Regions from separate parts of the Arthrobacter sp. zg-Y20 genome, predicted to be linked through region 1. Evidence: predicted binding sites of a transcription regulator. Region 1 holds the regulator's gene; the other holds the start of a gene.
The links. The regulator LexA, encoded in region 1, represses DNA repair genes until DNA is damaged. The targets are predictions, from matches to a motif close to TCGAACANNTGTTCGA.
Positions count from the first base shown of each region.

Region 2: the regulator LexA is predicted to act here: its motif matches at 10,847-10,862, upstream of QNO06_RS10335 (LexA family protein).

Region 1 covers NZ_CP126241.1:1,355,031-1,370,622, reverse strand. The annotation lists gene QNO06_RS06620 (TetR/AcrR family transcriptional regulator) at 1-658, opposite strand, end outside; gene QNO06_RS06615 (NAD-dependent epimerase/dehydratase family protein) at 788-1,714, shown strand; gene QNO06_RS06610 (TrmH family RNA methyltransferase) at 1,756-2,664, opposite strand; gene rplT (50S ribosomal protein L20, sunset domain variant) at 2,687-3,337, opposite strand; gene rpmI (50S ribosomal protein L35) at 3,459-3,653, opposite strand; gene infC (translation initiation factor IF-3) at 3,762-4,763, opposite strand; gene QNO06_RS06590 (DUF1844 domain-containing protein) at 5,151-5,579, shown strand; gene QNO06_RS06585 (MFS transporter) at 5,650-6,960, opposite strand; gene QNO06_RS06580 (SseB family protein) at 6,995-7,843, opposite strand; gene priA (bifunctional 1-(5-phosphoribosyl)-5-((5-phosphoribosylamino)methylideneamino)imidazole-4-carboxamide isomerase/phosphoribosylanthranilate isomerase PriA) at 7,846-8,595, opposite strand; gene QNO06_RS06570 (CG2302 family histidine operon protein) at 8,619-8,777, opposite strand; gene hisH (imidazole glycerol phosphate synthase subunit HisH) at 8,783-9,421, opposite strand; gene hisB (imidazoleglycerol-phosphate dehydratase HisB) at 9,418-10,035, opposite strand; gene QNO06_RS06555 (histidinol-phosphate transaminase) at 10,169-11,269, opposite strand; gene QNO06_RS06550 (LysM peptidoglycan-binding domain-containing protein) at 11,334-11,720, opposite strand; gene lexA (transcriptional repressor LexA) at 12,156-12,947, shown strand; gene QNO06_RS06540 (ATP-dependent DNA helicase) at 13,053-15,089, opposite strand; gene hflX (GTPase HflX) at 15,082-15,592, opposite strand, start outside.
Region 2 covers NZ_CP126241.1:2,152,303-2,167,894, reverse strand. The annotation lists gene QNO06_RS17040 (DivIVA domain-containing protein) at 189-518, shown strand; gene QNO06_RS10395 (DUF1697 domain-containing protein) at 535-1,092, opposite strand; gene QNO06_RS10390 (SDR family oxidoreductase) at 1,099-1,932, opposite strand; gene QNO06_RS10385 (hypothetical protein) at 2,012-2,467, opposite strand; gene QNO06_RS10380 (hypothetical protein) at 2,583-2,990, opposite strand; gene QNO06_RS10375 (hypothetical protein) at 3,163-3,618, opposite strand; gene QNO06_RS10370 (hypothetical protein) at 3,734-4,189, opposite strand; gene QNO06_RS10365 (alpha/beta hydrolase) at 4,303-6,027, opposite strand; gene QNO06_RS10360 (DUF6507 family protein) at 6,081-6,446, opposite strand; gene QNO06_RS10355 (CoA transferase) at 6,628-8,016, shown strand; gene arfB (alternative ribosome rescue aminoacyl-tRNA hydrolase ArfB) at 8,013-8,435, opposite strand; gene QNO06_RS10345 (hypothetical protein) at 8,491-8,931, opposite strand; gene QNO06_RS10340 (Y-family DNA polymerase) at 9,077-10,408, opposite strand; gene QNO06_RS10335 (LexA family protein) at 10,401-10,820, opposite strand; gene QNO06_RS10330 (hypothetical protein) at 10,974-11,153, shown strand; gene QNO06_RS10325 (TM2 domain-containing protein) at 11,143-11,748, opposite strand; gene QNO06_RS10320 (NAD-dependent epimerase/dehydratase family protein) at 11,897-12,886, opposite strand; gene QNO06_RS10315 (aldo/keto reductase) at 13,023-13,868, shown strand; gene QNO06_RS10310 (hypothetical protein) at 13,898-14,230, opposite strand; gene QNO06_RS10305 (SOS response-associated peptidase) at 14,315-15,019, shown strand; gene QNO06_RS10300 (FAD-binding oxidoreductase) at 15,297-15,592, shown strand, end outside.

The DNA of each region.
Region 1 (15,592 bases):
CCGCCCGCAGGGTGTCATCAAAAAAGGACCTTTGTGCCGCGACCACATTGCGGAAGTGGCCAAACAGCTCAAAGTTGACCAGCCCGAAGAGCTGGCTCCAGACGGCTACCCCGGCAGGCAGCTGCCGGGGGTCGGCTCCGATGCCCTCGGCCAGGGCAACGAGTCCCGGATCCAGCAGGTCGAGCCCGTTGGCTCCGGCTTGGCCGCTTGCCGGCGGCAGCAGCCGCAGGAGCGCCACCGGCACCCGGGCGGCCTGTTCCACCGTGGATTCGGGCGCGTGGTAATCCGGAACCGGTGAGCCGTAGATCAGCGCATATCGGTGGGGTTGGGCCAGTGCCCAGTCCCGCACTGCGTGGCAGACGGCCATAAACCCCTTCTCGCCTGGCGCCGCATTCGATGCAGCGCGTTCGGCGGCGTCGCCCAGGTCCGAATAGGCGCGAAGGATAAGCGCTGTGAGCAGTTCGTCTGCGCTGGCGAAGTAACGGTAGATGGCAGACGAAGCCATCCCCTGGCCGCGGGCGATGGCCCGGAGGGAAAGATTTGCCGGACCGCCCTCGGCCAGCTGTTGTTCAGCGGCGTCGAGGATACGGGCGGTGTGCAGCCGCCGGGCCATGGCCCGGGGCCCCTCCCCCGATTGGGGCGAAGTGGAACTCGTCATCCACTCATCCTGCCTCAAGTAATCAGTGCACACAATTGTGAGCAGTGCTCTTGTTTTTGACTGCATGGCGGTCTAGCGTCGAGCCGGTAAGCAACACGCACTGACCAACAGACTGGAAAAGGACGAAACATGGCGGTATCACTCATCATTGGCGCTGGCGCCGTCGGCCGGGCCTTGGCCGCCCATCTCACCGAACGGGACCAGCGCGTCCTGGTGGGCACCCGTTCCGGAACCGAGGTGCCAGGCACCGAGGCCGTGCGCCTGCAGGCGTCGGACGCCGAAGCCCTCACGCGGGCAGCGCGCGGCGTGGAAGCGCTGTACGTTTGCAGCAATCCGCCTTACCCAGCCTGGGAGCGCGAGTGGCCACCCATCACTGCGGCCGTCATTTCCGCGGCGGAGGCCACCGGCGCCCGGGTCGTCCTGATGGGAAACCTCTACGCTTACGGCCGCGCGCACATGCCCATGCGGGAAGACAGTCCGCTGAATCCGGCCGACCGGAAGGGCGAAGTACGCCGGCGCATGTGGGAGGAACTGCTGGCGGCGCATACGGCAGGACGCATCCAGGCAACGGAGGTGCGGGCCAGCGACTACTTCGGGCCGGGCGCCGGTGCCAACGCCCATCTGGGTCCGCGTTTCCTCAAGCCGCTGGCGGCTTCGAAAACTGCCTGGGTAGTGGGGAATCCGTCGCTGGCGCATAGCTGGGCTTATCTGCCGGACATCGCGGCAACACTGGCCGCTGCGTCAGCTGACGGCGCGTCCGGGACGGCCTGGCATGTTCCGCACTCCTCGCACCTGGACCGGCTCACCATTGCACGCCGGGTCAACGAACTGCTGGGTTCCGCGGGCAGGGTACGCTCCTATCCCGCCGCGCTGTTCCGAATCGGCGGGAAGTTCCTGCCCGAAGTACGGGAGATCGGTGCTTCGTCCTATCAGTTCACGTCGTCGTTCACTGCAGATTCCGCCCGAACCGAAGCAGCCCTGGGCGTTCGGGCTACGCCCTTTGACGGTGCGTTGGAGTCGACGCTGCGCAATTCGGCGGGGTTGAAGATCCGCTAACTGCGGGGTGTGCGCTGCGGCAGCGACGGCGGCAGCCGGTCCTACCGGTTCTGGGCGCGGGCGGAGGCGTACAGGCAAACAGTCGCCGCTGTGCCCACGTTCAGGCTCTCGGCGCTGCCGTACAGAGGGACCGCCACACGGTGGTCGGCGGCGGCAAGTTCGGCGTCGGAAAGCCCCTGGGCCTCGTTGCCGAACAGCCAGGCGGTAGGAGCCTCCAGCTGCGGCAGGCCGGCGTCGTCGTTGTGGCGGTCAGCGGCAGGAGCAAGCCTGCGCACCGCACTGAGGTCCTGCAGGCGGTCGAGGTTCACGCTGCCGTAGCCGTCGGCCGCGAGGACCGTCACTCCGGCTGTGCCCAGGGCCTCGATGACGGCGCCGAAGTCGGCTCCGGTGACCACCGGCAGGTGGAACAAGGACCCTGCCGTGGAGCGCACGGCTTTGGGGTTGTAGATGTCCACGCTGGAAGCGGTCAGCACCACCGCGTCGGCGCCGGCGGAATCAGCGGCGCGCAGCACGGTCCCGGCGTTACCGGGGTCCCGGACCTCGCACAGAACGGCCACCAGTTTTGCTCCGCCGGCCAGGACATCCTGCAGGCGCGCTGTGGACATGTTGCAGACGGCGACGATGCCCTGCGGGGACACGGTGTCTGCCATAGCGGCCAGGACTTCGTCCGTGGCCAGGCGCAACGTCAGGCCGCGGGCCAGATCCGCCAGCTCGGGCAGCCGGTCCAGGCACGCCTGGGTGGCATAAACCTCGTGCACGACGGCAGAGCCGCCGTTGGCCGCGGCCGCTCGGTGTGCGCTCAGCGCCTCCCGGACGGCCTGCGGCCCCTCGGCCAGGAAACGGCCGGATTTTAAGCGCGAAGAGCGCCCGGCAAGTCTCGCAACATCACGGACCCGATCAGCTCGGGGGTTGGACATCAGCGGTGCCTGCGGGCGCCCTTCAAGGTTCATCGTCTTTTAGAGACCGATTCCCTTAGCCCTGGAACTTCTGGCGGGATTCTCCGCCAGCGGGTTCCAGACCGGCAGCCTTGGCTGCTTCAACGGAATCGAACCAGTACTCAGCAACAGTCTGCTCGTACCAGGTGGAACCGGGGACGTGGTACTTGCCCGAGCCCAGGTTGCCCTTGATAACGAAACCTTCGGGGGCGTCGCCCTCGGAAGCCTTGAAGCCACCCTTGGCGGTGGCAACGGCAGCAGCCGGCTTGGTGTCAGCAACGGGAGCAGCCTTGGCGGCCGGAGCAGCCTGGACAGCCGGAGCGGAGGTGTCGGACGGCAGGGCATCCTTGGCGATCTGGACCAGTGCGGCGAACGCAGCGGCGTCGTTGACGGCCAGTTCGGCCAGCATGCGGCGGTCAACCTGGATCTCGGCCAGCTTGAGGCCCTGGATCAGGCGGTTGTAGGTCAGGCCGTTGGCGCGGGAAGCAGCGTTGATGCGCTGGATCCAGAGGCGGCGGAAATCGCCCTTGCGCTTGCGGCGGTCACCGTAGCTGTACACAAACGAGTGCAGCAGCTGCTCTTTGGCCTTACGGACCAGGCGCGAACGCTGTCCGCGGTAACCCTTGGCGCGCTCGAGAATAACCCGACGCTTCTTGTGGGCGTTAAGCGCCCGCTTCACACGTGCCACGTGCGTACTCCTTTTGGTAAATCTCCCCGACTTGGTAAGTCACTGCGCCTGGAAGGCCCAGGAGCGGGGAAAGCTTTGATGGGTGAGACCGGCCCGGACGGGACGGCCATCAGGGAATTAGTTAGATGCCCAGCATCTTCTTGATGACCTTGGCGTCTGCCGGTGCCACGAGCTTGTCGTTGGCCAGGCGGCGCGTCAGCGTGGAGGGCTTGTGCTCCAGGTAGTGGCGGCGGTTAGCCTGCTGGCGCTTGAGCTTGCCGGTACCGGTCAGCTTGAAGCGCTTCTTGGCGCCACTGTGGGTCTTCATCTTCGGCATGTCTACCGATCTCCTTTAGGTTTCCGCGGGCAGGCCCGCGGGGCTTCAGGCACCCGTTGGGTGCCAGGGCATTGTTACTGGACGCCGGGGCGTCGCAGTGCAGTGGAACTACTCTGCGGTTCCGGGCTTGGGCTGGCCGGACATTCCCCGAGGGGTGGACGGCTTGCCGGCAGGCTTCGGTGCCGCGGCCGGCTTGGGCCGGGCAGCGGGCTTGGGTGCAGCAGTCGGCTTCGGAACCGCGGCCGGCTTGGGTGCAGACACCGGCTTCGGTGCTGCGGCCGGTGCGGCTGCCTCGGCAGGCTTGGCAGGCTGAGCCGGTGCGGCAGGCGCAGCGGCCGGCTTGCTGGCTGCAGCCACACGGCGTGCTTCGGTTGCGGCCTTTTCAGCAGCCGCAGCCTTGGCCCGCTTTGCGGCCTGTTCCTTCTCTGCCTGTTCCTGCTCTGCACGGGCCTTATCGGCTTCGGCAGCGGAGGAACCCAAACGCAGGCCGTCCGGCAGCAGATCCGCCAGGCTCTGCGTCATGGGAGCCTTGTCCGCCGAGGTATCCACCCGAGCAGGTGCCTCGCCGTTCTTGATCGCCTCGTTAGCAGCCTTGGCATCTGCCCGCTGCGTTGCGCGGCGGGCTTCGGCCTTGGCCTCAGCCTTGTTCTTCAGCGGACCGATGACCATCACCATGTTGCGGCCGTCGATGCGCGGCGTGGACTCAACCACACCCACCTCGGCTACATCCTCAGCGAACTTGTTCAGCAGCCGCATACCCATTTCAGGACGCTGCTGCTCACGGCCGCGGAACTGGATCATGGCCTTGACCTTGTCCCCGGCGGCGAGGAAGCGCATGGCGTGGCCGCGCTTGGTCTCGTAGTCGTGGGTGTCGATCTTCAGGCGGAAGCGGATTTCCTTCAGAACGGTGTTCGTCTGGTTCTTCCGTGCTTCACGTGCCTTGACGGCGGCTTCGTACTTGTACTTGCCGAAGTCCATTAGTTTGCACACCGGCGGCTTCGCCTGCGGTGCTACCTCAACAAGATCCAGGTCCGACTCAGCAGCCAGTCGAAGCGCGTCCTCAATACGGACAACTCCTACCTGCTCACCTGCCGGACCTACCAGCCGCACCTCAGGGACGCGGATTCGATCATTGATTCTTGGCTCGCTAATGTTGCAGCTCCTGTGTTCTTCAAAACGGCTACCGCCTGCAAATGAAGAAGGCCTCCAATTGCAAGCGCAATCGAAGGCCCGTGAGGGGTCGGCATCAACTGCCCGTAAGGCAGTTAGCTCCCGGCAGTGCTGGCAGGCGCGGAATATCCGTGCTGCTGGCCCGCCGGGGCCGACCTGAACCCGGCAACTCTGCCGCCACAATGGCAGTCAGGCTGACGCGGGTGGGAGGGGTCTCCGCTTGCATACCGGTGACGCCGCCTTCAGGAGGAAAGTGTGATTTTCATCCTGCCCGCAAGGGGCATTGAAAGTAACGACAACCAGTCGGTCTGTGACAAGCTTACCAGTATGAGTACCCCACAGAGCAATCCGGCAGGCGAGGCAACCCGCCACTCCTTCCCGGGAACACCCGCAGAGACCGAATCCGCCGCTGCAGCGCAGCAGGAAGTCGCCGAGCAGATGCGCGACATTGCCGAGGTGCCGGCCATCGAGGTCATCACCACCGCTGCCGTCCACCTGATGAGCGCCGCCGCCGTTAAGTGCGGCCTGGCTGAAGGCGACGACGCCGAAGAGCTGAAGGACCTGGACGAAGCACGCAAGCTGATCACCGCCCTGGCCGGCTTCGTTACCGCCGCAGCCCCCGAGATCGGCAGCCAGCACGCCGGGCCGTTGCGCGACGGCCTGCGTTCGCTGCAGCTGGCTTTCCGGGAAGCATCCGTCATTCAGGACGCCCCCGGCAAGGGTCCGGGCGAGAAGTTCACCGGCCCCGTCAGCTAGAGGCCCGGCTACCGCTACAGACCCGGAGCGCCTGCCCCTGCGGCAGGCGCTCCGGGTCTTTTTGTCTTCGCTAGAGGGCGGCCGGCCGGCGAACGAGCCGGCGAACCGAGAGCGTCACCAGGACAAGCACCCCGGCCGCGCCGCCCGCCATCAGGAAACCGGCCCACGGACCGATCACGTCGATGGCCAGTCCGGCCACCGGCGCGCCCAGTGCGGTTCCGGCGGTCATCGCCGAACCGTACCAGCCCATGGCTTCCCCTCGACGGTCCTCGGACACCAGGTCCGCGACCCGTTCGGATGCCGAGGACAGCACGGGCGCGCAGAGCAACCCGGCCGGAATGGAGAGCAATGCGAGGCTGAGGGTGCCGGTCGCCAACCCCATCGGCATGGTCAGCACCGCCATGGCCAGCAGGAGCACCATGGGCGAAATCCGCTTGTTCATGGCGCCGTACACGACGCCGCCCACGGCCGAGGCAGCGCACCAGGCCACAAACACAATGCCGACCTCGGACGGGTTGCCGCCGGCTTCCACGAGGGCCACAATCCCGACGTCGGTGCTGGAGAGCAGCAGCCCGGCACCCACGGCAACGGCGAACACCACGGCCACACTGGCGGTTAGCCAGCCGAAGTTGCCGGCCAGTCCCCTGCCCAGCCGGGTAAGGAGGTTCTGCGGTCCGCCGGGGAGGCCGGCTCCGGTGAGCTCCATGGGAGCATCCTGCACATTTGCGGGTGCGACGTTGATGACGGCGGAGGCCGCGGCCTCCTGCTCGTCGACGGCGGTCACGGCGTCCTTCGGTTCGGCAGTCCGCGTTGGCGGGTTGAACCAGATGAGCAGCAGTCCGGACACCGCAGCGGACAGACCTACCGCGGTGAGGCCCACCACGGAGGAGATCTGTGTGGCGATGACGGCTCCGAGGGCAGGACCCACCATAAAGACGAGCTCGGTGGCAATTGAATCCAGGGCGAAGGCTGTGCGCCGCTGCTCGCCGGTGGCCAGCACGCCCAGGGACTGCCGCACCACGCTGAAGACCGGCAGGGTAAAGACGCCGCCGATCAGCGCGAGTACCAGCAGCCACTCGAAACTGGCGTGCGGCGCGATGCTCCAGATGGTTGCCTCGGCGATCACTGACGGGATCAGCGCCCGGCGCACCCCCACGGTATCCACGCGTCGCCCGCGCCACGGCGCACCCACGGCAATGCCGATGGTCACCACCGCGGCCACCGCGCCGGCTGCCGCGTAGCCCTTGTCCATGGTGTTCACCACGTGCAGCGTCAGCAGCACGCCTGCGGCGGAATGCGGGAACCTCGCCACCATTCCCACCAGCAAAAGTCGGCGGATGGGGGCAATCCGCAGCATCTCGCGGTACAGGCCAAAATTCACGGCGGTTCTCTTCTGGCGGGCTACGCCTGACGGGTCAGCGCGTGGTCAACAGATCCAGTGAATCCACACGCTCAACAAACTCGGGGTTGGCAGTCAGGCGCTCCTGCAGGACTGCCATCAGGGCAGAGACGTCCTGCGGACCAAGTCCGGGCGCAAGCTGAACGACCATTGTAAGCTCAGGACCGGCGCCTCCCCCGCCCACCGGCTCACCGGCGGCTGTACGTGACGCGGTGCCCTGGCCCTGCTGGAGGGTAATGCCCAGGATCCGCGGGTCCGCTTCCGCGGCGGCCCGGGCAAAGTCCACCAGTTCCGCGTCGGCGTAGGAGGGCACCCATTCCCGCTGCTGGGCCAGCGCCCACATGGCCGGCCGGCGCACCACAAAAGTGAAATCGGCGCCGGGATCGATGACCAGCAGCTGCGCATCCTCGGAAACGGCGGACAGTGCGGCGCGTGGTGTGTAAACGGCCACGGGCCGTGCTTCCGGATGCCACTTTTCCAAGGCGTCCACCGAGGTGAACACCGGCAGCGCCTTCCGCCCGTCCGGCGCCGTCAGCGACACGAGCGCCATGTCGGCCTGTTTGTCGGCAGTCAGGCCGTGGTCGGATTCGGCTTCCTCCCCCAGCACGGCGACGATGGGCACGAACACGCGGGCGGTGGCCAGGGCGGCCACAACCTCGGGTTCGCTGCCGGTCCCGGCAACGAGGCGCGCGACGGCGGCGACGTAGCCGGCGTCGGCCCGACCGTCGTCGCTGTCAAAGTTATGCAGCGGATTCCCGTCGCCGGTCAGGTCCCGTCCGGACCAGGACCGGCCGGCAGAGTCCGCGGGACCGCCGGCCCCTGCCAGGGCGGCGGCAATGTGGCCCGGGAGTTCGCGCGATGCCATGGTCAGCGGGCCGGGTGTCCGGCGACGTCGAAGGCCTGGGGCAGCGTGAAGGCGCCGGCATAGAGGGCCTTGCCCACAATGGTTCCTTCCAGCCCCAGCGGAACCAGCTCGCGCAGGGCGGCGAGGTCGTCCAGGCTGGAAATTCCGCCGGAAGCCACCACCGGACGGTCGGTGCGTTTGAGCACTTCCCGCAGCAGGTCCACGTTCGGTCCGCGCAGGGTGCCGTCCTTGGTGACATCGGTGACTACGTAGCGGGGGCAACCGGCCTCTTCGAGCCGGGCGAGCACCTCCCACAGGTCGCCGCCCTCCTTGGTCCAGCCGCGGGCCGCCAGGGTGGTTCCGCGCACGTCCAGGCCCACGGCGATTGCCTGCCCGTAGCGGGCAATCGCGCTGGCGGTCCATTCCGGGTTCTCCAGTGCCGCAGTGCCCAGGTTCACGCGTTCTGCGCCGAGCTCCAACGCCTTGTCCAGCGACTCGTCGTCACGGATGCCGCCGGAAAGCTCCACTTTGATATCGAGGGACTTCACCACGCGGCTGAGCAGGTCAAGGTTCGAGCCGCGGCCAAACGCGGCGTCCAGGTCCACCAGGTGGACCCACTCGGCGCCGTCGTTCTGCCAGGCCAGGGCCGCCTCCAGCGGATCGCCGTAGCTGGTCTCGCTGCCGGCTTCACCCTGGACCAGGCGCACGGCCTGTCCGTCGGCCACATCCACGGCGGGCAGCAGTTCTAGGACGGGTGTTTCGCTGAAGGGCATCTCTTGTGCTTTCGGTGGTGGGGTCAGGAAAGGTCGAGGGTCAGCAGGTAGGCGCCCAGCAGGGCCATTCCGGCCAGGACCCAGAAGCTGATGACAATGATTTTGGACATGCCCTGGCTGCGGAAAGACACCGCGCCGCCAATGAGGAGACCGGCCAGGCCCATCAGAAGAATGCTCCACATAGCGCTCAGCCCAGCGTCTTAAGCCAGTTGTTCAGCAGTGCTGCGCCGGCGTCGCCGGACTTCTCCGGGTGGAACTGGGTAGCCGACAACGCACCGTTCTCCACCGCGGCAATAAACGGGCCGCCGTGGTCCGCCCAGGTGACCTGGGGCGGTCGCATGGCCGGCTGGGTGACGTCGAAGTCCCACTTCTGCACGCCGTAGCTGTGCACGAAGTAGAACCGCTCGTCCTCGATACCGTCGAAGAGGGCCGAACCGGCCGGGGGCTTTACGGTGTTCCAGCCCATGTGCGGCACGACGTCGGCCGCGAGCCGTTCAACCACGCCGGGCCACTCGCCCATCCCCTTGGTCCGGACCCCGTGCTCCACGCCCTCATCAAAGAGCACCTGCAGGCCTACGCAGATACCCAGCACCGGGCGGCCGCCGGCCACGCGGCGGCCGATCATGCGGAGGGCATCCACGTCCTTGAGGCCCTGCATCACGGCGGCGAACGCGCCGACGCCGGGGACCACGAGCCCGTCGGCGTTCAGGACGTCATCCGGCTTGGCGCTAAGCGTGACGTTGGCGCCGGCGTGCTCAAGGGCGCGCACGGCGGAGCGGATGTTGCCCGAACCGTAGTCCAGGACGGTGACGTTGCGGGGACTCACAGTGCTCCCTTCGTGGAGGGGATGCCCTCAACGCGCGGATCGGATTCAACCGCCGCGCGCAGGGCGCGGGCGAAGGCCTTGAACTGGGCCTCGACAATGTGGTGCGGATCCCGTCCGGACAGCACGCGCATGTGCAGGCAGATCTGGGCGTGGAGCGTGATCGCTTCGAAGACATGCCGCGTCAGGGATCCGGTGAAATGCCCGCCGATCAGGTGGTATTCCTGGCCAGCAGGCTCCCCGGAGTGCACCAAATAGGGGCGGCCGGAGATATCGACGACAGCCTGCGCCAGTGCTTCATCCAGCGGAACGGTGGCTTCGCCGAAACGGCGGATGCCGGCCTTGGTGCCGAGGGCGGTCTTCAGCGCCTCGCCGATGCTGATGGCGATGTCCTCCACCGTGTGGTGGACATCGATGTGGGTGTCCCCCGTGGCCCGGACGGTGAGATCCATCAGTGAGTGCTTGGCCAGCGCGGTCAGCATGTGGTCGTAGAACGGCACCGAGGTGCTGATATCCGCGCGGCCCGTGCCGTCCAGATCGAGTTCGACGACGACGGACGATTCGCTGGTGGTCCGCTCAAGGCGGGCGGTGCGTCCGGTGGCGGTCTCCACAGTCATGAGGTTCCTTCGCGAAGGTTGGAGCCGAAGCAATAGGCAAAGCCCCGGCAGGTCATCAGTTTAGTCCCGAAGCGGGCAACACCCGGAACTGGAACCGGGGGCCGGGAGGTGGATGCACCGACGGACGGGCGGCTCAGGCGGCGAGCAGTTCCTGCAGCCGGGTCAGGAACGCCGTGGTTTCCGCTTCGGTACCGGCGGTTACCCGCAGGTGCCCCTCAATGCCGATGTCACGGACCAGGACACCGGCTTCCAGCAGCCCTTCCCAGACGGCCCGCGGGTTCTCCATCCCGCCGAACAGGACAAAGTTGGCGTCCGACGGCGCCGGGGCCAGTCCCATAATGGTGAGTTCCCGGACGATCCTGTCGCGCTGGGCCTTGATGTCCTCAACGTTGGACAGGAGGGCATCGGCGTGCGTCAGGGCTGCGTTGGCCGTGGCCTGGGTAATGGCGGAGAGGTGGTACGGCAGCCGGACCAGGCGCAGGGCGTCGGCGATCTGCGGCGCTGCGGCCAGGTAGCCGATCCGGGCCCCGGCCAGGGCGAAAGCCTTGGACATGGTCCGGGAGACGATCAGCCGCTCGCGTCCGGGCAGCAGCTGCAGGGCGCTGGGGGTTTCCGTGTGGGAGAACTCCGCGTAGGCCTCGTCCACCACGACAACTGCGTTGGAGGCGGCGCCGGCATCGTAGGCCGCCTCGATGGCGTCCAGTCCCAGGGCGGTGCCGGTGGGGTTGTTCGGGGTGCAGAGAATGATGATGGTAGGCGCCTGTGCCCGGACCTGCTCCGCCACGGACTGCGGGTCCAGGGTGAAGTCGGCTTCCCTTGTGCCGGTGACATAGGCGGTTCCCGTGCCGCTGGCGAGCAGCGGGTACATGGAGTAGGTGGGCGGGAAGCTCATGGCCTTCCGGCCGGGGCCCCCGAAGGCCTGCATGATGTGCTGCAGGACTTCGTTGGAGCCGTTGCCGGCCCAGATGTTTTCAGCGGTGAGGCCGTGGCCGAGATAGGCGGCCAGGTTTTCCCGCAGCTGGGTGAACTCGCGGTCCGGGTACCGGTTCAGGCCGGCAACTGCCGCCTGGACCTCGGTAACGATCGCTTCCCTTACATGCCGGGGCAGCCCGTGGGTGTTTTCATTGACGTTCAGCAGGATCGGCACATCCAGCTGCGGAGCTCCGTACGGGCTCAGGCCGCGGAGGTCTTCCCGCAGGGGAAGTCGGTTCAGGTTTTCCAGCTGTTCACTCACCCGTACAGCTTAAGGCGCTGCGGCACCCGGCGCGGAATCCGGTGTCCCGGCATGAAGTTCCGGGCTAGGAGGCGACGGGGATGTAGAGCTGCCGGCCGGCCGGGACCGTGGCGTTTTCCAGGTTGTTCAGTTCCACGATGTCCGCAACGACGTCCCGGGGATCCCGCTCCGGTGCGTATTCGGTGGCGAGGGACCACAGTGAGTCGCCGGTGGAAACGGATACCTGCAGGGTGCGTGTAGTTTCCGGTGAGTTCCCGGTGGCCATGGCAGGGGCGGTGAAGAAACCCGCAAAGACCAGAAGTGCAGCGGTGGAGAACATCAGGGGTGCGCCCACCAGGACGAGCCGTCCGCGGCGGGTGAGGCGCAGCGGTGCCTGGCTGCGCGCGGCAGCGGAGGCGCCGGCCGGGGCACTGGGACGCACCGAAGCGTTGGGAAGTACGTGTACTGACATGTCAATACCTTTCCGGTCCGATGAGCAGCTCCCGCGCCGTCCGGACAATCCCCGGCAGGACCGGGTATTGCGCGGGGCTTAGAAACTGCATTCGAACATCTGGTGGATCCTGCGAGGTGTCACAGGACCATACTCGAACATACGTTCTAAGTTGTACTCGAACATTTCTAGCACTTATCTACGAACATTGTCGAGACTCGCTCGAATATATGTTTGAAAAACTTGCCGCGCTCCCTTAGCGTTGAACCTGTCGGGAAAGCGGTGATACCAACTAATCACCCGGCACTGACAAAACTGAGAAAACCGGGAAACCGGGACGCCCGGGAAACCGGGAAAAGCGACAAAACGGTACGGCCAGCACCGCAGGCACGGCCGGCACATAAAGAAGAAGCCATCGGGTCCGCATCCGCGGGCCTACCGTGAAGGGAAGCCGACGTGGCCCGTGTTACCAATGGCAGCACCCCCGCCCCTGCCGCGCCCGCTCCGGCAGTGCGCACCAAGGGCCTCACCGCCCGGCAGACTAAGATCCTCGAGACCATCCAGCGCTCGGTCAGTACCAACGGCTACCCGCCCTCTATGCGGGAAATCGGAGACATCGTCGGTCTGGCCAGCCTCTCGAGCGTTACCCACCAGCTGAGCCAGCTGGAAAAGCTGGGGTACATCCGCCGGGATCCTAAACGGCCCCGGGCCATGGAAATCCTGGTCCCCCTGCTGCTTCGCGACGCGCCTTCAACCCGCCGCAGCGCATCCGGTTCGCCGGACGGTTCAGCGGCGGAAACCGGCTCAGGGTCCACGGCGGGGGCAGCATCCGGCGCCGGCAGCTCACATGTCTTCGACCTCACCACCGCGATCGACACGGCCATGGTTCCGCTCGTGGGACGCATTGCGGCCGGCGGGCCCATCCTGGCGGATCAGCAGGTGGAGGAAGTCATTCCCCTGCCGCGCCAGCTTGTTGGCCACGGCGACCTGTTTATGCTCCGCGTGTCCGGCGACTCGATGGTGGACGCTGCCATTTGCGACGGAGACTGGGTGGTGGTGCGGCGCCAGCCCACGGCAGAGAACGGCGATATTGTTGCCGCCCTGCTGGAGGACGAAGCGACGGTCAAGACCTTCCGCCAGCGCAACGGCCACACCTGGCTGCTGCCGCAGAACACCCGCTATGAGCCCATCCTCGGCGACGAAGCCACCATCATGGGCAAGGTCGTATCGGTCATGCGTTCTCTCTAGGGCCGCACGCACCAAAAACAGCGCCCATAAGTACAGCGCCGCCGGCTCCCTGCCGACGGCGCTGCTGCGTTCCTGCCTCGCGCTTCCCCCTGGACGGGGCCCGGCCTAGGTCCGGGTGCCTGCGGGCTGAGCTGAGAGGCGTTCAAGGGCCTGCAGCACCACGCCGCGGTCCGTGGTGGACCAGAACGGGGGCAGGGCAGCCCTCAGGAAGCTGCCGTAACGGGCGGTGGCGAGCCGGGAGTCCAGGACGGCCACCACCCCCTTATCACCGGAGGCCCGGATCAGCCGGCCAGCGCCCTGCGCCAGCCGGACGGCGGCGTGGGTTGCCGAAACACTCATAAAGCCGTTGCCGCCTGCCTTGGCCACCGCACGGGTGCGGGCCGTCATCAGCGGATCATCGGGACGCGGGAACGGAATCCGGTCCATGATGACCAGCCGGCACGAGGCACCAGGGACATCCACGCCCTGCCACAGGGACATGGTTCCGAAGAGGCAGGTCGCGTCGTCATCGGCGAACTGCTGTACCAATGCGGACATGGTGGACTCGCCCTGGCACAGGATCGGGAAGTCCACCCGTGTGCGCAGGGCATCAGCCGCTTCCTCGGCTGCACGCCGGGAAGAGAACAGACCCAGTGCGCCGCCGCCGGAGGCCTTGATCAGCGCCTCAATCTCGTCCAGTTGCTCCGGGGATGTCCCCCGCCCCGGTTTAGGCAGGTCCTTGGCTACGTAGAGGACACCCTGCCGGGGGTAGTCAAAGGGACTGCCGACGTCGGTGCCGTTCCATTTCGGGGCACCGCTGCCCAGGAGTCCCAGGGCGCCGGCCACCGGACCGAATTCTGCTCCGATGGCCAGGGTGGCGGAGGTCAGGACCACGGTGTGACCGTCGAAGAGCCCTTCGCGCAGCCGGCCGGCCACCGACAGTGGGGCCACGTTGATGGTGGGCGGTGAGTCTTCTTCGGGCGCCGTGTATCCGGCACCGGGAGAGAACGTGCTGGGGCGCGATGCCCAGACCACTTCACCGGAGTTGCCGGCATCAAGAATGCGGTCGCACATTTCCTGCACGGCCATGAGCCGGGAACGGGCCATCTGGCGCCCGCCGTCCACGTTCTCGCCGTCGGGCTTGGAATCTGACAGCGCTGTGCGGGCCGAGTCGCGTACGTGCCCCAGGACCATCTCCTGGTCCTCGGACAGTCCCGCGGCCAGCAGACCGGACGGGACCGGTGCGAAGACCTGGTCGAACGCGCGGCCGGCAGCGGCCAGCGGCTCCAGGGCGGCGGAAGTGTGTTTGCGGGCTGCGGACACGGCTGCGGAGATAACGGTCCCGGACAGCTGTCCGGTGACGGCGCCGGTGACGCGGTCCTGCAGCTCGTGGGCCTCGTCAATGACCACCACGTCGTAATCGGGCAGCACGGCCAGACCCTCAAAGGCGGCGATGGCCAGCATGGCGTGGTTGGTGATGACAAGGTCCGCCACGGCCGCTTTGGCCCGGGCCTGCTCGCTGAAGCACAGTTCCGCCACGGGACACTTCTGCGCCCCGAGGCACTCCATGGAGGTCACGGAGACTTGGCGCCAGGCCCGGTCGCTGACACCTGGCAGCAGTTCGTCGCGGTCCCCGGTTTCTGTTTCCTGTGCCCACTCCTGCAGGCGGACGACGTCGCGCCCCAGTGCCGAGGTGGGTCCCCCGGCGGGCGCTGGGTGGGACACCGCCTGCTCGTGCATAAACAGCGTTCCCGCCTCGTCTTCCTCGGGGAACCCGCCGCCGGTCTTGTGGACGCAGACGTAGTTACTGCGGCCCTTGAGCAGGGCGACATCCACTTCCCGGGGCAGCTTGGGCGCCAGGGTCTTCAGCAGGCGCGGCAAGTCCCGGCCCACAATCTGGGACTGCAGGGCCAGGGTGGCCGTGGAGACCAGGGCAGGCTTGTCGCTGTCGAGGGCATGGGCAATCAGCGGAACCAGGTACGCCAATGACTTGCCGGTGCCGGTGCCGGCCTGGACCAGCAGGTGCTCGCCGGACTCGATCGCCTCGGCCACCTGCCGGGCCATCTCGTGCTGGCCCGGCCGGTTCTGTCCGCCCATGGACGTGACCGCCGTGTCCAGCAGCTCCAGTACCTGCTCCGGCACCTGCTGCGTCTTCCTACCCATGGGTTACGAACGGCTCCAGCTCTGCAGCGAGCCCTTCACGGACCTTCACGTGCAGCCGGGTACCGGTCTCCACATGGTCCGTGGACAGGATCTCTGCGTCCTGCTGGTGGAGCCGGGACACAATCTCGCCGCGCTCATACGGCACCAGCAGTTCCAGCTCCACTCCCGGGCGCGGAATGCCTTCGGAGATCGCCTGGAGCAGCTCCGGGATGCCTTCGCCCGTGCGGGCCGAAACCACCACATACCGGCTTTCGCGCTGGCGCAGCCGTTCCAGGACAAACGGATCCGCGGCGTCGGCCTTGTTCAGCACAATGATCTCAGGCACCTTGCGGGCGTCCACCTCGGCAAGGACGGTGCGGACGGCCGCAATCTGGCCTTCCGGGTCCGGGTGCGAGGCATCAACTACGTGCAGGATCAGGTCTGCGTCCGCTACTTCTTCCAGTGTGGAGCGGAAGGCCTCCACTAGCTGCGTGGGCAGGGAACGGACAAAGCCGACCGTGTCC
Region 2 (15,592 bases), 800 kb from region 1:
ACAATAATGACAACGGCGGATTGTTGGTTATTGGGGGAGCGCTGATTGCCGCACTGCTGATTTTTGTGCTGATAAGGGTATTCAAGTCGAAAGGCACGCAACCCGGCGCACCCGGAAAAACCGGGACACCCGGCGGAATTGCTGTGTCCGGAACGATTCCTGCACCTGGACGAAACGGTGCCCCGGTAGTGCTCAAAACGGTCTCAACCGAGAATTCCGTCCTCTCCGCCGAAGACGTTGTGCTCAAACGGTTCCAGCCCACAAAATTCCGGGCCGGGTATGACCAGGACCAGGTGGATGCGTTCCTGGACCGGGCCGTCCAGGAACTCAGGCGGCTTGAAGGCGACCCTCTTCAGCTTTCGCAGGCCGGACCTGCCGGGATTGCCGGGCCGCTGCTGACTCCGGAGCAGGTTGTGAATCAGAAGTTCGCCCCAACGCAGTTCCGCGAGGGATACTCACAGAACGAGGTGGATGACTTCCTGGACAAGCTGGTGGTGCGTCTGCGGCAGGGGGGATAGGCGCGGGACACGCGGGCTAGGGTGCCTCCCGGTCCGGGAAGCGGTCCCACAGGTTCATGGTGGTGCTCCAGCTGCGGATGGTCATGGACTTGTACAACGGGGAGGCCATGATGGCGCTTAGCCGGCTCTTGGTGCGCTCGGCACTGAGCCGCTGCGAGTAGACGACACCCTGGCCCGGCCACACCGTGTCCACGCCCTCCCGGGGGCGGAACACCGGCAGGGCCGTTTCCGCGTCGATGCCCATAAGGAAGATCGCGTCGGAGTGGTACGTGTCCGGCTGCTCCCCGAAGCTTTCCGGTTTCTGCTCGATGACGTCCTGCAGCTGGGCGCGGCTCAGGACCAGGACCCTGACCAGGTCATCGTCGAGGTCGAAATTCTCCACGAGGACGGCTTCCATCTCCGGGCCTATGGTCTCCGGGGGAGCGTCGGAGCGCAGCAGGACGTTCCCGCTGGCAATGTACGTGGAGACGTCCTGGTATCCCCGGTCCGTCAGGTGCTCACGCAGTGCCTTCATGGGCACCTTGTTGCGGCCGCCCACGTTGATGCCGCGCAGCAGGACCAAGTACGGCTCCACGGCCCGTCAGCCCGCCACGCGGCTGCGGGTACCGGTGTCGACGGCGGCCACCACGCCGCCGTCGACCAGCAGGTCCGTGCCGGTGATGAAACTGGAGTCGCTGCCCAGCAGGAACGCGGCGGCGTTGGCGATGTCCGCCGGTGTGCCCACCCGCTTGGTGCCCGAACCCTCAATCATCGCCCGCATCTGCGTGCCGGATTCCCCGGCCAGTTCCTGCTGGCCCATGGGCGTGGAAATCACCCCGGGGCTGATGCTGTTGACCCGGGCGCCGCGGGCACCCCAGCGCAGGCTGGCCGCCTGCACCCGGACCTGGTTGGCGCGCTTGGCCACACTGTAGGCGGCCCCGGGATGGTCGATCCCGGCCACGTAGGGAATCAGCAGGAGGTCATCGGCCGGTACGGCGGCCAGGCTGGCCAGCACATCGGCGGGAATGCCGCCGCCGCCCAGGAAGGCGGCCATGCTGGCGATAACGACGCCGGCCCCGCCCGGGGCTATGACTTTTTCGAATTCCTCCAGCACCACGGCCACCCCAAACAGGTCCACCTTCCAGATGGCCTCGACCGGCGCCTGGACCGGGGAAAGGCCGGCGGTGTGCACCACGCCCGTTACGTTGCCCAGTTCCCGGGCGGTGGCGGCCAATGCCTGGACCGACTCGCGGGACGAGACATCCACCTGTGCGGATACGACGTCGTATCCGTCGCCGACGGCGCTGATCATCACGCTTTCGAGCAGGTCCTCGTTGAAGTCGGCCAGCAGCACCTTCTTTCCGGCGCCGACCCGCCGCAGCACGGCCTGTCCCATGCCGCCCATGCCGATGACTACCAGTACGTCCGCTGCCATGATGCTCCTCTGCCTGCAACTGCTGCTGATGAGGGCGGGATCCCCCGTTGCCTAGCGTAGACCCTGCCCGTCCACACCCCTAGGGCGTGCGTTCTGCCATGCCGGGATGGCTGGAGCAGGAGCTTTCGACATCTATGGAACTGCGTTTGGTGCCCGCCTGGTACACAACGGAGTTGCCTTCGCTATCGGAGAGGGTCTGCATCAGGTACCGGTTGCCCTTGGCTGAGCTCTCGAACTTGTTGGTCTCGGTGAAGCCTTGCTTTGCGAAGTGCTGCGCCGCAGCCGTCGTTGCGTCCTCCGGGCTGGATACGCCAGGACCGAAGATCAGGACGCTGAACCGGCGGCTGTTGTCATCACCGCAGGAGAGCGTGCCCCGGTAGCCGGTGGTGCGGGCAGGGTCAAAAACCACGCCGTTCTCGTAGGTCCATTCGCCGCCTTGAAGCCGGGCCAGCTCGTCTGTGAAGCCCAGCATCTGCTTGAGCAGATCCAGGGGAGCGGTCTGGGGTGCAGGACCGCCGGACGGAGTGGAAATCATCGGTTTCTCCTGAGGAGTAGCGGCACAGGCCGAAAGAGTCGGCACCGATAGGCACAGGACTAAAAGTCCGCACCGAGCGGTGAGGCGAGCATGGGGGACCCTACGCAGCATCGGCTCAGGGGAAGGTTTCTGCCATGCCGGGATGGCTGGAGCAGGCACTGTGTACGTCTATGGAACTACGTTTGGTGCCTGCCTGGTACACCACGGAGTTGCCCTCGCTATCGGTGAGGGTCTGCATCAGGTACCGGTTGCCCTTGGCTGAGCTCTCGAACTTGTTGGTCTCGGTAAAGCCTTGCTCTGCAAAGTGCTCCGCCGCCGCCGTCGTTGCGTCCTCCGGGCTGGATACGCCAGGACCGAAGATCAGGACGCTGAACCGGCGGCTGTCGTCGCCGCAGGACATCATGCCCCGGAACCCCGAGGTATCGGCTGGGTCGAAGACCGTATCGTTCCCGTAGGTCCACTGGCCGCCGTGGAGCTGGGCGAACTCGTCCGTGAGGCCGAGCATCTGGTTGAGGAGATCCATGGGATCTGTCTGTGGTGCCGGACCACCGGACGGAGTGGAAATCACTGGTTTCTCCCGAGGAGTAGCGACGTTGCTTCCTTCCGTGGCTGTGGTGCACCCGGACAGTAGCAGTCCGGATAGAACAGCGGCGCATGCCCCCGAGGAACTGCCGGCTCTGCGGGCCCTCAACATATCAGGGCGTGCGTTCTGCCATGCCGGGATGGCTTGAGCAGGCACTGCGCACATTGATGGAACTCTTGTCCGTGCCGGCGGTGTAGACCACTGATGTACCGTCCTGGTGGGTAAGCGTCTGGATCACGTACTGGTCTTCGTCAATCTGATCATCGAATTTGTTTGTCTCGACGAACCCTTGCTCTGCGAAGTAATCCGCCGCGTCCGTCGTTGCGTCCTCTGGGCTGGAGACGCCGGGGCCGAAGATGTGAACGCTGAATCGGCGGCTGCTGTCCTCGCCGCAGGAGAGCGTGCCCCGGTAGCCGGTGGTGCGGGCAGGGTCAAAAACCACGCCGTTCTCGTACGTCCATTGGCCGCCTTGGAGCCGAGCCAGCTCGTCTGTGAAGCCCAGCATCTGGTTGAGCAGATCCAGGGGAGCGGTCTGGGGTGCCGGACCGTCGGATGGAGTGGAAATCATCGGTTTCTCCTGAGGAGTAGCGGCACAGGCCGACAGAGTCGGCACCGATAAGCACAGGACTACAAGTCCGCACCGAGCGGTCAAGCGAGCATGAGGGACCCTTCGCAGCATCGGATCAGGGCGTGCGTTCTGCCATGCCGGGATGGCTGGAGCAGGCACTGTGCACGTCTATGGAGCTCTTGTCCGTGCCGGCCTCGTAAACAATTGTGGTGCCGTCTGGATGGCTCAGCGTCTGGATGACGTAGCGTTCCCTATCAATCCGATCATCGAACTTGTTGGTCTCGGCGAAGCCCTGCGCTGAGAGGTGTTTAGCGGCGGCTGCGGTGGCGTCCTCGGGGGTGGTGACGCCTGGGCCGAAGATGAGGACGCTGAATCGGCGGCTGCTGTCCTCGCCGCAGGAGAGCGTGCCCCGGTAGCCGGTGGTGCGGGCAGGGTCAAAAACCACGCCGTTCTCGTACGTCCATTGGCCGCCTTGGAGCCGAGCCAGCTCGTCTGTGAAGCCCAGCATCTGGTTGAGGAGATCCAGGGGAGCGGTCTGGGGTGCCGGACCGTCGGACGGAGTGGAAATCATCGGTTTCTCCTGGGGAGTAGTGGCACAAGCGGAGATAGCCACGAGAGCAGCCAGTACGGCGGCGGCCGCGGCAGTGCGGAATCGGCGGGTCAATGGGGATCTTTCTGCAATTCTCAAAATCGGGGCCCGTAAAGCTGCGGGTGCGTCACCTTATGATGTTCACGGTAATCGAGGGGCATGGGGTCCCTCACGTCAACCTGCTCTCCCAGATCCATGGTGATTCTTGCGATGCTCCGAAGGCTTTGCGTTCCCGGGTCGAGGTAACCTTGGCTGTCTTGTCGGTTCTCCCGCCCGGTGTAAGCACTGTGCTCGTCGGTGGGCGCAAGCAGCTCGTTGCCGTCGGAACTGAAGACCTTTGCGCCAAACAGCGGATTGGTCGCACCGAGCCGGCCGTCGCCCACCAACTGGCTGCCCAAGATGCCCCTGCCAGCGACGTTGTCTGCGCGCGCCTGCGTGGCAAAGACTTGCGGGTTTCCGTTCTGATCCTGCGCTACCTGCATACTGGTGGCATCACGGGTGACGTCAGTGTCCATGCCCGCAGAACCGTAGAGAACCACCGCGTCCACCTGGAAATCGATTTTCTCCAGCCCGTCCCCGGTTGTTGGCGTCCCATAGGAGTGTGCGGTGACAGTGAGGAAGGCATTGTCACCCAGAACGGTATGGATACCGGTTAGGTTGGCGGCAAGGCGGTCCCCGCCGGCCCTCGCCAGGTCCGACTGCAGTACGTCTGCGGAAGAAGGAAAGAGGTCCGGAGTGGTGTAGTTCATCCACGCGATGACTGCGTGGCTGGAGTTGCCATCGATCTTTTCCTGGGCGTCGTAAAGGCTCTGGGCAGCGTCGGTCCAGTCCGTCATCCGCTCGGTGGTGGCGTCCATACCGGGAACATTCACTGTCACATAATCGGCCTCATCCACGTTGCCGATGGAAACCATTGCCAGCGGCGGTATGACCGAAGGGTCAAACGCAAGGAGGTGCCGCTGCCCGTTCGTTTCAGGGCTGGGTGATTCAAGTGACTCGGCGAGGTTCTTAAAGGCGGTTTCCTGCTCCTGCGTCAGGCCGTCCTGCGCGGCAGCTGCCTGCAATGCCAACTGGTTGCCTTTAGCCCTGTCCGAATAGGGGACGCCCTCCAAATTGCCTGCCAACAGGGGCAAAGCGGCGATCACAATTTCCGGGTGCCTAAGGGACGCCCACAGGTCCTTATTTGCCGAAGGGTCCAGGCCCACCGGGGCGGCGACCAGTGCCCAGCCGGGATTGTCTGCTTTGAAAGCGGCAATCTCTTCGGGCGTCATGAGGTCCATGCTGCGCAAGAGCCGGGTCAGATCCCGCTGGGGGTCAGTGCTTCTGCCTTGGGTCAGCGTGTTGTATACAGCCGTCGCTGCGTTAACCGCGGCAGCAGGATCCGGTGGGCCGTAGGAGGCGAAGGTGCTTGTGGTGTTTCGGTGAAGGGCGTTGAGCGCGTTGACGCAGCGGTCATCGAGTGCCCTGTAATCGTCTGCCAGGACATTGGCCCGGTGCTGGAATACCGGCCGGTCGGTGGTCGGGTCGAACGCCGGCCCGCCGGTTTGTCCGTAGCTCTCCAACTCAGCAACCAGCGCGGCCCTCCGGGCAACGATATCCAGGGCACCTTCGGCGAAGGACTTGAGTGCCTGGGCCGCCGACGCCGTGCTGTCCCGCAGCGCTTTGGCCGTGTCTTTCGGGTGCCCCAACAGGGTGCAGACCTGTTCCTGTTCAGGCGCTTTGTAATACTGGGCCATGCCTCCGGACCAGCCGCCATGGAGATCCTCCACGCCGGTGGCAAAGGTGTCCCCGGCGCCGGCCAATCCAGATGCTGCGGCCATGACAGCCTCCGGATCGGGAAGCCCCTCGGTGCCGCTCAAATCCACGTCAAGCATCATTGTGCAACCAGCCGGCCGGGCCTGGCATGCTGAACCGGGGCCCGCATCGGCAGGCCCACGACTGCCCGCCGGGCCTGATCCGTCATGGTGTTGTCGGCTGAGACGTATTCGGCCATGGCAGCGTCCACACCGCCGACGGCGTTGCGGATGCGCGTCAGGGTTGCCTCGGAGTCTCCAACCAACACTTCATCGGCATACCGGGTGAAGGCTGACAGGGTTTTGCTGGCACCAAGACTATTTTCCACCGCGTTAGCAGCTGCACGAATATCGGCAACCGAGATATCCGCCAACTGGCCCTGCACCACGCGGAGCGTGCCGCGGACGCCCGCAACATCTATGTCATATTCAATTGCGTCGCTCATTCTGTCCCCCCCCAGAACTAAACGTTAAAAGCGGGCCGCAATGATTACCTCCGGCACACTCAGTGAGAATAGGGATATGCCGGCCGGATGACAAGGGGCTGCATTATTCGAGCCATGGAGATCCATACCCGCGGGATATCAACTGCTGGCGGCAATCGGCTCCCACGCGCATAATTCCGGTATGGCCGCCTCTGTGGAAATTCCCGTCCCGCCCTTGGTTCAAAGCCTTTCTCCGTTGCTGGCCGAAAACGTGGGGACCGCCCCCTGGACCGGCCCGCGCTGGTGGTGGGCAGGGCCACTGGATGTTGAAGGGCTGGCACTGGGCTCAGTGCAGATGCTCGCCACGGCAGTGGCCTCCTACGCGGAATCCACCGGACGACGTACCGGCATCGGTTTCACTTCTGACTGCGTCGCGGCGGCGTTTGCCTCGTTTGCGCATCTGCGGATCAACGACAAGCCGATCCAGGGGTTCGCGCCGCTGTCCGGGTTCCGCCGAACCGCCGACGGCTGGGTCCGCCTGCACGCCAACTATCCCCACCACGAGGCCGCCCTGCGTGCCGCCCTCGACGTGCAGCGGCCGGAACAGGTGGACGACGCCGTACGCAGCCGCACAGCCGCGGAGGTGGAGGAAGCCGTGACGGCCCGCGGCGGGCTGGCGACGGCGGTGCGGACGCCGGAGCAATGGGGTGCGTCCGCGGCCGGCCAGGCCGTGGCAGCTGAACCATGGCTGCGGTTGGAATTGCGAGATGCCCGTCCCGGATCCGCCCCGAAGCCTGCCGGCGACGGGTTGTTGTCGGGCCTGCGGGTGCTGGATCTGACCCGGGTCATCGCCGGCCCTTCCGGCAGCCGCATCCTGGGCGCCCTCGGTGCCGACGTGCTGCGCGTGGATCCTCCGGCGCTCCCGGAGCTGGCGGACCAGTACGTGGACACCGGGTTCGCCAAGCGCAGCGTGGTGGCCGACCTCGCCGACCCGGACGTCCAGCCGCGGCTGCGCGCCCTGCTCGCGGAGGCCGACGTCGTGCTCACCGCCTACCGCGGCGGCTCCTTGGCCCGGCTGGGCCTGGACCCGGTCTCGCTGCGGACGGACTATCCGCACCTGGCCCTAGTTTCCCTGGATGCCTGGGGCGACCGGGGCCCGTGGACGGAGCGGCGTGGCTTCGACAGCATTGTGCAGGCGGCCACCGGCATTGCGCACCTATACGGCAGCACGGGGAACGACGGCGCGTGGCGGCCCGGCGCGCTGCCGGTCCAGGCGCTGGACTACGCCACCGGGCTGGGAATGTCCGCCGCCGCCGTCGCCCTGGTCGCGGCACGGTCGCGCGGCATTGCCGGTGCGGCGCACCTGTCGCTGGCCCGGACCGCCCAGGAACTGCGGCGCCTGCCCGGCCCGCCGCCCGGGACCAAAGCATCGGCGCTGCCCGAACCGGCCCTGCGCCGCGGAGCCAGCTCATACGGTGAGTTGACCTATGTTCCGCCGCCGCTGCTGATCGGCGGTGTCCAGCTCGAGTATCCCTGGGTCCCGCCGCCCTACGGCAGCGCGGACCTGGCCTGGGACCAGCCGTTGCGTTAGTCCCGCGGCGGGCGCTGCCGCTGCTGCTTGGTGGCTGACCGCTGTTTCTTGGCATCCAGGCGCCGGTAATTCGAGCCCCGGGTGGGCTTGGTCTTGCGGCGCGTGGGCGGTGCGGGTGCCAAACCGTCTGCGACGAGGGCGGCGAGTTTGGCCAGGGCCGTCTCGCGGTTGCGCAGCTGCGAGCGCTGTTCCGACGCCGTCACGGTCAGTACGCCGGCAACCAGCCGGTTCTTCAGGCGCCGGAGCAGCATCCCGCGCTGCTCTTCCGTCAGCACCGCCGACTCGGCAACATTCCACCACAGCTCAACGCGGCTGTCCGAGGTATTGACGTGCTGGCCCCCGGGCCCGGAGGAACGGGAAAACCGCCAGTTAAGCTCCGCGGCGGGAATCGTCAGCGCGGGCGACACGACCAGGTCCATATAACCAGCGTCCCACGAAAGGACGACGCCGGGCTCACCGGAGCCAGTGGAACAGTCAGCGGAGGAAGGCGGCTGCACCGGCCATAAACGCCATTCCGGTGAGGGTCAGTGCCCAGAGCAGCTTCCGGGAGGGCTTCCGGCCCTTGCGGGTGAACAGGTATACGGCCGCCGCTAAGCCGAACCCGGCTCCGGTGAGTGCCATGAGCACAAAGCCCGGCGGCGGAGGGGGGTTCTCCGTGCTGTCTATCTCAAGGACCCCGGTGAGCGAGAGGACAAAGAACGCAGCCCCCATGACGGTGCCGCCGATGAGGGGCGCTAGCAGCAGGGCTGGCCGCGTCTTGGGATCGCCCATGGACCGGTTGGCCCACTTTGTCCCGTAAAGCGCTTCCTGGCTGAAATATATGGCCTCGGCGAGCGCCTCCCGCTTCCGTATACCGACCAGGCACAGTACAACGAGAACCGGGCCGATGACGGCGCCGGGCCAGAAAACATCCATGCGAACCCCCGGGATGGCTATGAGACAAGTGACTACGAGACAGGTGATTGCGCGACAGACAATTGCAGGATAGAGCGTAAACCGGCGGGGAGCGTGCGTCAGCGGCGGAGACTACCTGTTGCTGCCTGCAGTTCCGAGTATCCGCTCATAGTGCCCGAACCACCGGCAGTTCGCTCCACTCGGTGGTGTACCGCGGGGAGGAGTACTTGCGGGACATGGTCCACTCGGGTTTCGCCGTCGCCATTCCGGCCAGGCCCAGGCCGATGCTCGCAGCCCCGTATTTGTCCGTAACCCGGCCCAGCAGGTCACCCAGGTTGCGGCGTTCCTGGTCGGAGACGAACTCATCGAAAAGCGGCTGTGCCCCGGCGGCCTCGAGCCCGCTGAGCATCACGCCGGCCTTGGTGTAGGAGACGCCTTCAATGACCTGGGCCTCCAGGGCACCTACCGCCGCCCGGCTCAGGATCACCGGATCCGCCGTCGGCGCCGGCAGCCGCACGGTGGCCGAGGGGAACGACGACGCGCGCTCGCTGAAGTGTGACGTGCCCGCATACGCGGTGAGCACGCTGGCCTGCTGGCCTTCCCGCGCCAGCCGGGCTGCGGCCTGCTGGGCGTAGATGCTCATAACCTGCCGCATCTCGGTAAGTGTGGTGACGGGAGTGGAGAAGCTGCGGGAATAGATCAGCTGTTTGCGGTCGGCGCGCTCGTCGTCGAGCGGAATGCAGGAGGTGCCGTTGAGCTCCAGCACCGTGCGCTGCAGGATGACCGAGAACTTCCGCCGGATCATCGCCGGGTCCGCCGCCCGCAGATCCGCCACGGACTCGATGCCCAGCGCCGCCAGCCGCGTCCCCAGCCGCGATCCCACACCCCACAGCCCGGTCACCGGCACCCGGGACATGATGGTGTCCACCACCGCAGGGTCCATGGTGTCCAGGTTGCAGACCCCCTGCAGGTGCCGGTTCTGCTTGGCGATCCGGTTGGCGAACTTCGCCAGGGTCTTGGTGCTGCCGATGCCTACGCAAACGGGCAGGCCGGTGTGCCGGGCGACGGCGGTGCGGATGGCCGCGCCCTGGGCGTTGAGTTCGGCCGGGGTGCCGGCCAGGCCCAGGAAGGACTCGTCAATGGAGTAGACCTCCTGCCACAGGGCATAGCGGCCCAGCAGTTCCATCACCCGTGAGCTGAGGTCCCCGTACAGCTCGTAGTTGCTGGAGCGCTGGATCAGGCCCACCTGCGGGGCGGACTCGGCCAGCTTGAACCAGGGAGTGCCGGTCTTGATGCCCAGTGCCTTCGCCTCATCCGAGCGGGCCACTACGCAGCCGTCGTTGTTGGACAGCACCACTACGGGCACTCCGGCCAGCTTCGGATCGAAGGCGCGCTCGCAGGAAACGTAGAAGCTGTTGACGTCCACCAGGGCAATCCGGGTGCCGGAGCCGGCGGCGACAGGAGTTGGCCGGACCGCCGCGGCTGGCGGATCAGACATGGTGCAGGCACCGGGTCACAACGCCCCACACCGAAAGCTCCGACGGCTCGGACACTTCAATATCGGGGTAACCGGGCGTTTCGGCCCGCAGGAGGATTTTGTTCCCGTCCAGCAGCAGGCGCCGCACGGCCAGTTCTCCGTTGACCACGGCCACCACGACGGCGCCGTCCCGCGGGGTGAGCGAGCGGTCCACGATCAATTCGTCGCCGTTGCAGATGCCGGTGCCGGCCATGGAGTCGCCCTCGACCCGCACCACATAGGTGGAGGTGGGGTCGCGGATCAGGTGCCGGTTGAGGTCAATGCGGCCGTCGAAGTAGTCACGGGCCGGGCTCGGAAAGCCGGAGGCAGCGGCAGCGTCGGCCTCCGCCGGCGGCGCTGTCCTGCGGGAACGGTCTGCTGAAAACACCGCCATGCCTGCGCCCCTCTGAGGTGATCAACTAGAACAAACTTTCGAATCCCAGCCTAGCACCGCAGGAAGCCGCAATACCTACGGCCGAAGGGCAGGTGACGCATCCGACGGGCCGCGCGTCAGAAGAGGCGCCGGAGCCGCTATACGATTTAAGCCATGATCATTGAGCTGCAGATCCCGAAAAAGCTGGGACGGGAACTGGAGGAACTGGCCGAGGAACAGGGGGTTCCGGTGGAAACGCTCGTGGTCAACGGAGCGCGCCTGCTGCTGGAACACCGGTACCGCCGCAATATGCAGCCCGAGGTGCCCCAGCAGCAGCTCCCGCCTACTCCTTAAGCGGTACGCCCTTGGCGTCCGTGCGGAACGACGCGGCATTGCAGAGGATCATGATGCCCTCGATGAAGCCCCAAAGGCTGCCGAATCCGAAGGTGACCAGGGTTACGGCGATCTGCGCTACACCAAGCCCGGTGTGGCCCAGGTAGAAACGGTGAATGCCCAGGCTGCCCAGGAAAATACCCAGCAGGCCGGCCACCAGGCGTGACTTCCGCTGATCGTAGCCCTGCGGGTACTGCCCGTACTGCCCCTGCGGGTACTGAGCCTGGGGATACTGCTGTGCCTGCGGGTACTGCCCCTGCGGGTACTGTGCCTGCCCGTACTGCCCCTGGGGGTACTGCTGTCCCTGGGGGTACTGCCCCTGCGGGTAGCCCGGAGCCTGCCCGAACTGGTCCTGCCCGTTGCCCGGCTGGGCGTACGGCGGGTACTGCTGGGCGCTGGGCTCTCCGGCCGGGGCGGGAGTGGACTGCTGTCCGGATGCCTGGGGCTGCTGAGCCGGCTCCGGGGCACTCTGCGGGTAGCTGTACTGCCCGTCCGCTGCCGGTGCCCCCGTCTCGGCTCCCTGATCGTTACCGGGATACTGCTTATTTTCCGACATGCTGCCCTTTCAAAAAGTTCCCCCCAGACCTGTCCGAAGGATGACTGGAATCTTCCGTCACGGCACCGGGTCCGGTGCTGTGACGATGGTCGCACTCTAACAGCCCGCTGCGGCGGAAACGGGGCGCCACACGCGCCGAACCCCGCTGTTACGCGAGCGCCCAGGCAGCCAAGCGGTCGCTGAGTTCCATCCAGCCGGGGTCCGGTTCCTGTTCCCGGGGGTGGGCGTCGTACCAGCGGACAATTTCGCGGGCCCCCTCGGAGAAGGGAATCTCCGCCCGGTAGCCGGGCACCAGGGACTTGATCTTGCTGTTGTCGAAGACGGCCGAATGGCTCTTGTCTCCCAGCAGCCCGGGTCCGCGGACCGGATCATGGGCGGCAATGGTCTCGGAGGCCACGTGCACCAGGACCGGGTCGGGAACCCCCGCTGCCGCCCCGAGCATCCGGTATACGGCGTCCCAGGGGAGGAATTCGTCCGAGGTGACCGTGTAGCTTTCCCCCAGTGCGGCCGGTCGCCCAAGCAGTCCCACGAAGGCCAGGGCAAAGTCCCTGCTGTGCGTCAGGGTCCAGAGGGCCGTCCCGTCTCCGTGCACCAGCACCGGCAGTCCGGCCCGCATCCGGTGAATGTCGGTCCAGCGCCCCAGCAGCGGCACTTTGGTGGCGTCATAGGTATGCGACGGACGCACAATCGTGGCCGGGAAAGCTTCGCTGCGGTAGGCCTGGACCAGCACGTCCTCGGCGGCGATCTTGTCCCGGGAATACTGCCAGAACGGATTGCGCAGCGGCGTGGATTCCAGCACCGGGAGCCGGGCCGGCGGCTTCTGGTAGGCCGAAGCGGAACTGATGAACACGTACTGGCCGGTCCGCCCGCGGTACAGTTCCACGGCATCGCGCACATGCCCGGCGGTGAAAGACAGAAAGTCCGCCACGGCGTCGAACTCCCGGCTTCCCAGCGCCTGCCGGACTGCGGAAACGTCGCGGACGTCGGCCGGGAGCACCTCGACGCCGGCCGGTACCGGCCGCGCCGCGGAAACGCCGCGGTTCAGCACGCTCACCCGGTGCCCGAGGGCCGCGGCGCGGGCGACGGCGGCCGAACTGATCACGCCGGTACCGCCAATGAACAGCAGATTCAGTGCCACGGGATGGTTCACTTCCTGTCCGGATTTTCCTTGACTGGGGGAGGGAGCCGGGCTTAGGTGGAGGTGCCCGGCCCGCAACTGCACCCCAGCGTAGGGCAATTCAGCCCCGGGGACGGCATCAAGGAGAGGTACCACCATGACCGAGAGCCCGAGTTCGAGCGTTCCCGAGCTGACCCTGAGCAACTCAGTGCGGATTCCGCAGCTGGGATTCGGCGTATTCCAGGTTCCGCCGGAACAGACGCAGGAAATTGTGGAAGACGCCCTGGCTGCCGGGTACCGCCACATCGACACCGCGGCGGCCTACGGCAACGAGGCAGGGGTGGGGGCGGCCATCGCGGCTTCCGGCATCCCGCGTGCAGAGATCTTCGTAACCACCAAGCTGCGCAACGGGGACCAGGGCAGGGCGCGGGCTGCGTTCATGGACAGCCGGCGGGCCCTGAAGCTGGACACCGTGGATCTGTACCTGATCCACTGGCCGGTGCCCTCGCAGGGGATGTTCGTGCAGGCGTGGAAGGAGCTGGAAGGGCTCTACCGTGACGGCTACATGCGGGCGATCGGCGTCTCCAACTTCCTGCCCGAGCATCTGGACGCCCTGGCAGACCAGAGCCAGGTGCTGCCCGCCGTCAACCAGATTGAACTGCATCCGGGGTTCCGGCAGGCTGCGCTCGCCGCCGACACGGTTGCGCGCGGCATTGCGGTGGAAGCCTACAGTCCGCTGGGACAGGGTGCTGCCCTGGCGGATGCCGAGGTGGCGGCGCTCGCAGACAAATACGGCACGACGCCGGCGCAGGTGGTGCTCGCCTGGCACCTCGGCTCGGGGCGGATCGTCATCCCGAAATCGGCGAATCCCGGCCGGCTGCGGGAAAACCTGGCCGCAGTGGACCTGGACCTGACGCAGGAGGAACTGGACACGCTGGACGGACTGGATGCCGGCAGCCGGATCGGCGCGGACCCGGCCACCGCCTCGTTCAGCCAGCTCTAGGGCGCTGTGCCGCGTTCAAGGCAACCGGGTCACCCGTTCCGGTCCGGGGCCGTGTGCTCACCCAGGGCTTCCTTGCGGCTGTTGTTCTTCCGCCGGGTCACCGCCGAGGCCCAGACCCAGGTGGAGCGGCGCACCCCGGCATCCTCCCACAGCACCTGCACGGCCCTGGCGGACCAGCTGCAGGCCTCACCCTTGACCTGCTCCGCCGCTCCCGGAAAGCGGATCCAGGCCCACACGGGTACACCGGGCACTGACGTGGTGACCGGATTGTGCTCGAAGTCCAGCTCTTCCGGGGTCAGGCCGATCGGCTCCGCCCTCCGGGCATACCTTGCGGCGAGCCGCAGCACGGCTTCTTGGTTCATGCTTTAAAAATAGAACATATGTTCGAGTAGGGATAACCGGCGCCGCCCGGGAAACGGCGGCACGAATGGTGCACAATGGGTGCCATGTGTGGACGCTACGTAATGGCAAGGGCGACGTCGGACCTGGTCTCGGCCTTCGCCGTCGAACAGACAGTGGGCCCTGACGTACAGCCGTCCTGGAATGTGGCGCCCACCGACGACGTGCGCATTGTCACGGAGCGTTTCGCCAGCGAGGAGCCCGTGCGGCGGCTGGCCACCGCCAAGTGGGGCCTGGTGCCGGTCTGGGCGAAGGACCCGAAGATAGGCTCCCGGATGATCAACGCCCGCCGGGAAACCATTCTGGAAAAGCCGGCCTTCCGCAAGGCCGCGGTCAAGCGGCGGGCCCTGGTGCCGGCGGACGGCTATTACGAGTGGGAGAAGTCCGCCGAGGGGAAAATCCCAACCTACCTGTATTCGGAGAAGCGGGATCCGCTGGCTTTCGCCGGCCTCTACGAATTCTGGCCTGACCCCGCCCTGCCTGAAGACCATGAGCACAAGTGGCTGCTCAGCGTCACCATCATCACCACTAAAGCCGCCGATGCGCTGGGCCACATCCATGACCGCACACCCCTGATCATTCCGCCGGACCTGTACACGGACTGGCTGGACCCGCGCCTGACCGAGGGCGCCGACGTCGCACAGCTGCTCGACGCCGTCCCCGAGCCGACTCTGACACCGCGCGTGGTGTCCACGGATGTGAACTCCGTGCGCAATGACGGACCGGCCCTGATCGAGCCCGCGAGCGCCTGAAAGGCGGGTGCGGCTTCGGCGGCGGGATTGCCAGCGAATGAAAGGCCTCGACATGCCGGTGCCTGCCGGGGCGTAGGGTGTGCGCATGGTGAAGATGACGCGGAGAAACCTGCTTATTGCCTCCGTCGGGGGAATCGCGGCTGCCGGTCTGGGCGCGTGTATGGCGCCGGCTTCCCCGCCACCTGCGTCAACTGCAGCCTCACCGTCCGGGACCGCATCCCCGGCGGGCCCGCCGGATTGGGAAGGCCTGCGTTCACGCCTGCAGGGACAACTGTCCATGCCGGGTGACGAAGCGTTTACATCGGCGCGGCAGGTGGAAAATCCGCGGTTTGACGGTGCGGAGCCGCTGGCGGTGCTTTCGGCGGCGTCGGCAGACGATGTGGCCGAGGGCGTCATGTTCGCCAATGCCTCCGGGGTGCCGCTGGCCCTGCGGTCCGGAGGACACAGTTATGCCGGTCATTCAAGCGGTGATTCAGCCCTCGTCATCGATGTGCGGGCGCTGTCGGCCATCAGCGTCGCCGCGGACGGGTCCGCAACCATCGGTGCGGGTGCCCGGCTTATCCAGGTGTATGA